Regions from separate parts of the Paenibacillus sp. FSL L8-0663 genome, predicted to be linked through region 1. Evidence: a T-box and tRNA genes for the amino acid it is inferred to sense, from the RefSeq annotation. Region 1 holds a T-box; the other holds one or more tRNA genes.

Region 1 (3,667 bases):
GTAGCGAGTCTGCGAACGAAGGAAGTTGCATTAGAGACGCTAGACCTGACGGTCGCTTCTTTGCGTCTGGACGGTATTGCCAGCGATGTGTACAAGCTAAGCCGCAGTAAAATATTAACACCGATTCGGGCGGGACGGTGCAGGGTAAATTGGAAGGTGGAGGAGAATCCATCCACTCCACTTAAAGCTGGAGACGTTATTTCCATGCAGGGTTTTGGGCGTTTCAAAGTGCTTGAAACAGACGGGATGACAAAAAAGGGAAGATTCCGTGTCAAAATTGGTAAGTTTGTATAGCTGTAGGCAGGAATCACGAGCTTTCTGTCGAAAGAATTAAGCTATAGCGAAGAACTGGAACGATTTTGCTCTGTACAGTATTCACAAAACGGGGTATGATGACCGATAGATGATAGTGAGCGTCGTGACGCGGAAAATGTATTTTTTGTCAATCTTATAGGAGGTGGACGGCATGCCATTAACGCCATTGGATATACATAACAAGGAATTTGCCCGCCGGCTTCGCGGTTATGATGAGGATCAGGTTAATGAATTTTTGGATCAGGTGATCAAAGATTACGAGGGCGTTATTCGTGAAAATAAAGAACTGAGCACCGAGTTGTTGAACGTACAGGAGAAGCTCGATCATTTCGCGACCATTGAGGATACGCTGAGTAAGACGATTATCGTAGCGCAGGAAGCCGCAGATGAAGTTCGTAACAACGCCAAGAAAGAATCCCAATTGATCGTGAAGGAAGCGGAAAAAAATGCGGACCGTATTGTGAACGAAGCATTGTCCAAATCCCGCAAGATCGCGTTGGAGGTTGAAGAGCTGAAGAAGCAGGCATCGATTTACCGAGCACGGTTTCGTACACTGGTGGAAGCACAGCTTGACTTGTTAAGCCAAGACGGCTGGGAAGCTCTTGAAAACCGGGAACGCGAAGTACTGGAACGCGAGCGTGAGATGAAAGAAATTTACTAATTTCATTTCTGACAAGCTTTTATTAGACGTTGTTAGGGTTGACTTTTCACTTTAAACAGGCTATAACTGTAAATACTATACTGAATTCAATGATTATCCGTCCGTCGGCTGATGGTTGTTATTCAAGGTAACGATGTTGCTGTTTAATATTCGATGAATTTAACATGTTTAATTCGTTGATGGGAACGAGTACGTCATGATTTGTCCCTCAGAGAGTTGGCCTTCCGGTGCAAGCCAACGTTCAGAACATGACCGAAGATCCTCCCGGAGAAGTGAGCTGAAGCGCTTAAGATGTATGGCGTGTGTAAGCAATCACCGTTTGCCATGCGTTATAATGGCGCCCTGCTGTAGTTGAGTGGGGCTCAGAGAGCCGTGATGAGACTGTATTTTTAGAATGGTCTATTTTTACGGAATCAGGGTGGTAACGCGAGCACAGTCTCGTCCCTTTACAGGGATGGGGCTTTTTTTGTTGCTTTTTTTAGGAAATGCTAGGGAAATCAATGATGAGCAGAGAGGGAGTATGACAGTATGAACAGAGTGGATGTTAAAGAAAAAGCACGGTCCCGTGACCTGCGCATCCTGAGCAAATGGAAGCAGGAGGACACATTCCGTAAATCCATCACAAATCGTGAAGGAAAGCCAAATTTTGTGTTCTATGAGGGCCCACCAACAGCTAACGGTAAACCGCATATCGGTCACGTGCTGGGCCGTGTAATTAAGGATTTTGTGGGCCGATATCAGACAATGAAGGGATACCGCGTCGTACGTAAGGCAGGCTGGGACACGCATGGCTTGCCGGTAGAATTAGGTGTACAGAAGCAACTGGGGATCTCCCATAAACCTGAAATTGAAGAATACGGCGTTGAAAAGTTTATAAAAAAATGTAAGGCGAGCGTGTTTGAATACGAGCAACAATGGCGTGATCTAACCGAAGCGATCGGATACTGGACAGACCTCGATAACCCGTACATTACATTGGATAATAACTATATCGAGAGCGTATGGAACATTTTGGCGACCATTCATGAAAAAGATCTGCTGTATCGTGGTCATCGTGTGAGTCCGTATTGTCCGGATTGTCAGACAACGCTAAGTTCTCATGAAGTAGCGCAGGGCTACAAAGATGTAAAGGATCTGAGTGCCACGGCCAAATTCAAGCTGCATAGCAGTGGTGAATATGTACTGGCTTGGACGACAACACCTTGGACCTTGCCGAGTCACGTGGCGCTCGCCGTCAACCCTGAACTGGAATATGCACGTGTGAAGCAGGAAGACGGTGTATACATCGTTGCTAAAAATCTGGTTGAAGACGTCATTAAAGGCGAGCATGAAGTGATTGGCACGCTATCTGGTTCAGAACTGGTTGGCCAAACCTATACCCCGCCATTTACGTATTTTCAGGTTGAGAAGGGTAATCAGATTCTGGGTGCGAAGTTCGTAACAGATTCCAGCGGTACAGGTATCGTTCATATGGCTCCAGCGCATGGTGAGGATGATTACCGGGTATGTCGTGAAAATGGTGTTGAGTTCATTAACGTGGTGGATCTTCAAGGTAACTATGTAGAGGAAATCACTGATTTTGCAGGTCGTTTTGTGAAAGACTGTGATGTAGATATTGTAAAAATGCTGTCCGAAAAAGGCCTGCTGTACAGCAAGGAAAAATACGAGCATAGCTATCCGTTCTGCTGGCGTTGCGATACTCCATTATTGTACTATGCTATGGACAGTTGGTTTATCAAAACAACTGCGATCAAGGATCAACTGATTGCCAACAACAGCGAAGTCGAATGGTATCCGGGTCATGTACGTGAAGGACGTTTTGGCAAGTTTTTGGAGGAACTGGTGGATTGGAACATCAGTCGTGATCGCTATTGGGGTACACCGCTAAACATCTGGGTTTGTGAGGAAACTGGAGAACAGTTTGCTCCGCATAGTATTGCTGAATTGAGGGAACGTGCGATTGGCGACGTACCAGCGGACATCGAGCTGCACAAACCATATGTAGATGATATTAAGGTTCGTAGCCAATGCGGTAAATACGAAATGACTCGTACACCGGAAGTGATCGACGTATGGTTTGATAGCGGCTCCATGCCGTTTGCACAGCATCATTATCCTTTTGAAAATAATGAAACGTTCGAGCAACAATTTCCGGCAGACATGATCTGTGAAGGGATTGACCAGACTCGTGGCTGGTTCTATAGCTTGCTTGCGGTTTCGACTATGCTGACTGGCAAAGCTCCTTATAAAGCTGTCATGGCGACAGGCCATGTACTGGATGAGCAAGGGCAGAAAATGTCCAAATCAAAGGGTAATGTTATTGATCCGTGGGAAGTGATTGACGAGTACGGTACAGATGCTTTCCGCTGGGCATTGCTGTCCGATAGTGCACCATGGAATAGCAAACGTTTTTCCAAAGGAATCGTAGGTGAGGCTAAATCGAAGCTGGTAGATACGCTTGTGAATACACATGCTTTTCTGACCTTATATGCGGATATCGACGGATTTGATCCGGCACAGCACCCGTTCAAACCATCGGCTCATAAGTTGGATCGCTGGATTTTGTCCCGTCTGAACAGCCTGATTTTGGTAGTGGACAAAGCGCTGGCTGTAAATGACTTCCTGAACTCATCCAAAGCAATTGAGTCGTTTGTGGATGAGCTGAGCAACTGGTATATCCGTCGTTCACGC
Region 2 (3,667 bases), 3.3 Mb from region 1:
TGGCTGGGGATATAGGATTTGAACCTATGCATGACGGAGTCAAAGTCCGTTGCCTTACCGCTTGGCTAATCCCCAATAAATTAAGAATAAAGGGCGGCCGATGGGGCTTGAACCCACGAATGCCGGAGTCACAGTCCGGTGCGTTAACCACTTCGCCACGACCGCCATATGATTATGAAAAGACTGGTGGAGGATGATGGATTCGAACCACCGAACCCGTAAGGGAGCAGATTTACAGTCTGATGCGTTTGGCCACTTCGCTAATCCTCCAAAATGGTGCCGGCGAGAGGACTTGAACCCCCAACCTACTGATTACAAGTCAGTTGCTCTACCAGTTGAGCTACACCGGCACATTACTCATTTCCCACTTGAAAGGTGGCTCGGGACGGAATCGAACCGCCGACACGAGGATTTTCAGTCCTCTGCTCTACCGACTGAGCTACCGAGCCATATTAAATTTTATTACTACATCATATAATCCGCACTATATATGCCAATTATATATGAAGCTAAAATGGCGGAACTGACGGGATTCGAACCCGCGATCTCCTGCGTGACAGGCAGGCATGTTAGGCCTCTACACCACAGTTCCAGAGGCATTTCCAATAGGAAATTAATTGCGGGGGCAGGATTTGAACCTACGACCTTCGGGTTATGAGCCCGACGAGCTACCGAACTGCTCCACCCCGCGACATTAAAAAGCATTTCTCAAATTTTCTTATGGTGGAGGCTGAGGGGATCGAACCCCCGACCCTCTGCTTGTAAGGCAGATGCTCTCCCAGCTGAGCTAAGCCTCCATATTATGACCCGTAGGGGATTCGAACCCCTGTTACCTCCGTGAAAGGGAGGTGTCTTAACCCCTTGACCAACGGGCCTTGCAAAATAAGTTCTGGTCTCAATAAATTTATGGCGGAGAGAGAGGGATTCGAACCCTCGCACCACTTTCGCAGTCTAACCCCTTAGCAGAGGGTCCCCTTATAGCCACTTGGGTATCTCTCCGAGTAGCGGCAGAGGGGATCGAACCCCCGACCTCACGGGTATGAACCGTACGCTCTAGCCAGCTGAGCTACGCCGCCACCTTAATATATAAAAGTCAGAAATATTCAAAATATGGCTCCCCGAACAGGACTCGAACCTGTGACAACTCGATTAACAGTCGAGTGCTCTACCAACTGAGCTATCAGGGAATATTGGTGGAGCCAAGCGGGATCGAACCGCTGACCTCCTGCGTGCAAGGCAGGCGCTCTCCCAGCTGAGCTATGGCCCCAATCTTTTTGTTATTCTAGAAGTGGTGGGCCTTAGTGGACTCGAACCACCGACCTCACCCTTATCAGGGGTGCGCTCTAACCAGCTGAGCTAAAGGCCCTAACATGTAAAAATTTATCATCCTCTAAAGGATATCGCTTGGCGACGTCCTACTCTCCCAGGACCCTGCGGTCCAAGTACCATCGGCGCTGGAGGGCTTAACGGTCGTGTTCGGGATGGGTACGTGTGGAACCCCTCCGCTATCGCCACCAAACATGAATTTGCTACGCAAATTCTACCGTATTGAAACTCGGTTCATCACAGCTGTGTGAATGAATTTCAATGCGTATTTCGTATGTATTTCTACATACGTTCAAGGTTACACCCTGAAAACTGGATCCGAAACTCTTTTGCGTTTTATCTTAGGATAAGCCCTCGACCGATTAGTATTGGTCAGCTCCATGCATTACTGCACTTCCACCCCCAACCTATCTACCTCGTCGTCTTCAAGGGGTCTTACTAATTGGGAAATCTCATCTTGAGGGGGGCTTCACGCTTAGATGCTTTCAGCGCTTATCCCTTCCGTACATAGCTACCCAGCGGTGCTCCTGGCGGAACAACTGGTACACCAGCGGTACGTCCATCCCGGTCCTCTCGTACTAAGGACAGCTCCTCTCAAATTTCCTACGCCCACGACAGATAGGGACCGAACTGTCTCACGACGTTCTGAACCCAGCTCGCGTACCGCTTTAATGGGCGAACAGCCCAACCCTTGGGACCTACTTCAGCCCCAGGATGCGATGAGCCGACATCGAGGTGCCAAACCTCCCCGTCGATGTGGACTCTTGGGGGAGATAAGCCTGTTATCCCCAGGGTAGCTTTTATCCGTTGAGCGATGGCCCTTCCATGCGGTACCACCGGATCACTAAGCCCGACTTTCGTCCCTGCTCGACTTGTAGGTCTCGCAGTCAAGCTCCCTTCTGCCTTTGCACTCTTCGAATGATTTCCAACCATTCTGAGGGAACCTTGGGGCGCCTCCGTTACTCTTTAGGAGGCGACCGCCCCAGTCAAACTGCCCACCTGACACTGTCCTCGCACCGGTTCACGGTACCAAGTTAGAACCTAGATACGATCAGGGTGGTATCCCAAGGATGCCTCCCTTCAAGCTGGCGCTCAAAGTTCTACGGCTCCCACCTATCCTGTACAGATCGTACCCAAATTCAATATCAAGCTGCAGTAAAGCTCCATGGGGTCTTTCCGTCTTGTCGCGGGTAACCTGCATCTTCACAGGTATTAAAATTTCACCGGATCTCTCGTTGAGACAGCGCCCAAGTCGTTACGCCATTCGTGCGGGTCAGAATTTACCTGACAAGGAATTTCGCTACCTTAGGACCGTTATAGTTACGGCCGCCGTTTACTGGGGCTTCGGTTCATAGCTTCGCCCGAAGGCTTACCACTCCCCTTAACCTTCCAGCACCGGGCAGGCGTCAGCCCGTATACTTCGCCTTGCGGCTTCGCACAGACCTGTGTTTTTGCTAAACAGTCGCTTGGGCCTTTTCACTGCGGCCCCCTCGGGCTATTCACCCTACCGAGGCACCCCTTCTCCCGAAGTTACGGGGTCATTTTGCCGAGTTCCTTAACGAGAGTTCTTCCGCGCGCCTTAGAATTCTCTTCTCGCCTACCTGTGTCGGTTTGCGGTACGGGCACCTTCTCCTGGCTAGAGGCTTTTCTTGGCAGTCTGAGATCATGACCTTCGCTACTACAATTTTCGCTCCCCATCACAGCCCAGCCTTAACGATGTGCGGATTTGCCTACACACCAGCCTCACTGCTTAGACGGACATCCATCAGTCCGCGTCACTACCCTACTGCGTCACCCCATCGCTCATAACGGATTACGGTGGTACAGGAATTTCGACCTGTTGTCCTTCGACTACGCCTATCGGCCTCGCCTTAGGTCCCGACTTACCCTGAGCGGACGAACCTTCCTCAGGAACCCTTAGGCTTTCGGCGGATCTGATTCTCACAGATCTTTTCGTTACTCATACCGGCATTCTCACTTGAATGCAGTCCAGCGCTCCTTACGGTACACCTTCAACCCGCATTCAACGCTCCCCTACCCCTGATGCAAGCATCAAGCCATAGCTTCGGTGGTGTGTTTAGCCCCGTTACATTTTCGGCGCAGAGTCACTCGACCAGTGAGCTATTACGCACTCTTTCAATGGTGGCTGCTTCTAAGCCAACATCCTGGTTGTCTGTGCAACTCCACATCCTTTCCCACTTAACACACACTTGGGGACCTTAGCTGATGGTCTGGGCTGTTTCCCTTTCGACAATGGATCTTAGCACTCACTGTCTGACTCCCGGAACTAAATCTATGGCATTCGGAGTTTGACTGAGCTTGGTAACCCTTGCGGGCCCCG

What was found. A T-box is a leader RNA that pairs with one kind of tRNA and senses whether it is charged. The one in region 1 lies ahead of ileS (isoleucine--tRNA ligase), so its partner is inferred to be a tRNA-Ile.
Region 2: it has a tRNA-Ile gene. The T-box ahead of ileS (isoleucine--tRNA ligase) is inferred to sense a tRNA for this amino acid. The anticodon was not compared.

The regions. Positions count from the first base shown of each region.
Region 1 is NZ_JBBOYM010000001.1:3,665,443-3,669,109, reverse strand. Features, by position in the region: gene MKY75_RS16005 (YlmH family RNA-binding protein) at 1-294, shown strand, start outside; gene MKY75_RS16000 (DivIVA domain-containing protein) at 467-976, shown strand; T-box leader at 1,144-1,425, shown strand; gene ileS (isoleucine--tRNA ligase) at 1,505-3,667, shown strand, end outside.
Region 2 is NZ_JBBOYM010000001.1:394,924-398,590, reverse strand. Features, by position in the region: tRNA gene MKY75_RS01745 (tRNA-Gln) at 1-75, opposite strand; tRNA gene MKY75_RS01740 (tRNA-His) at 93-165, opposite strand; tRNA gene MKY75_RS01735 (tRNA-Tyr) at 185-270, opposite strand; tRNA gene MKY75_RS01730 (tRNA-Thr) at 275-350, opposite strand; tRNA gene MKY75_RS01725 (tRNA-Phe) at 377-449, opposite strand; tRNA gene MKY75_RS01720 (tRNA-Asp) at 516-592, opposite strand; tRNA gene MKY75_RS01715 (tRNA-Met) at 618-691, opposite strand; tRNA gene MKY75_RS01710 (tRNA-Val) at 722-797, opposite strand; tRNA gene MKY75_RS01705 (tRNA-Glu) at 804-875, opposite strand; tRNA gene MKY75_RS01700 (tRNA-Ser) at 908-999, opposite strand; tRNA gene MKY75_RS01695 (tRNA-Met) at 1,003-1,076, opposite strand; tRNA gene MKY75_RS01690 (tRNA-Asn) at 1,112-1,187, opposite strand; tRNA gene MKY75_RS01685 (tRNA-Ala) at 1,192-1,267, opposite strand; tRNA gene MKY75_RS01680 (tRNA-Ile) at 1,290-1,366, opposite strand; rRNA gene rrf (5S ribosomal RNA) at 1,403-1,519, opposite strand; rRNA gene MKY75_RS01670 (23S ribosomal RNA) at 1,669-3,667, opposite strand, start outside.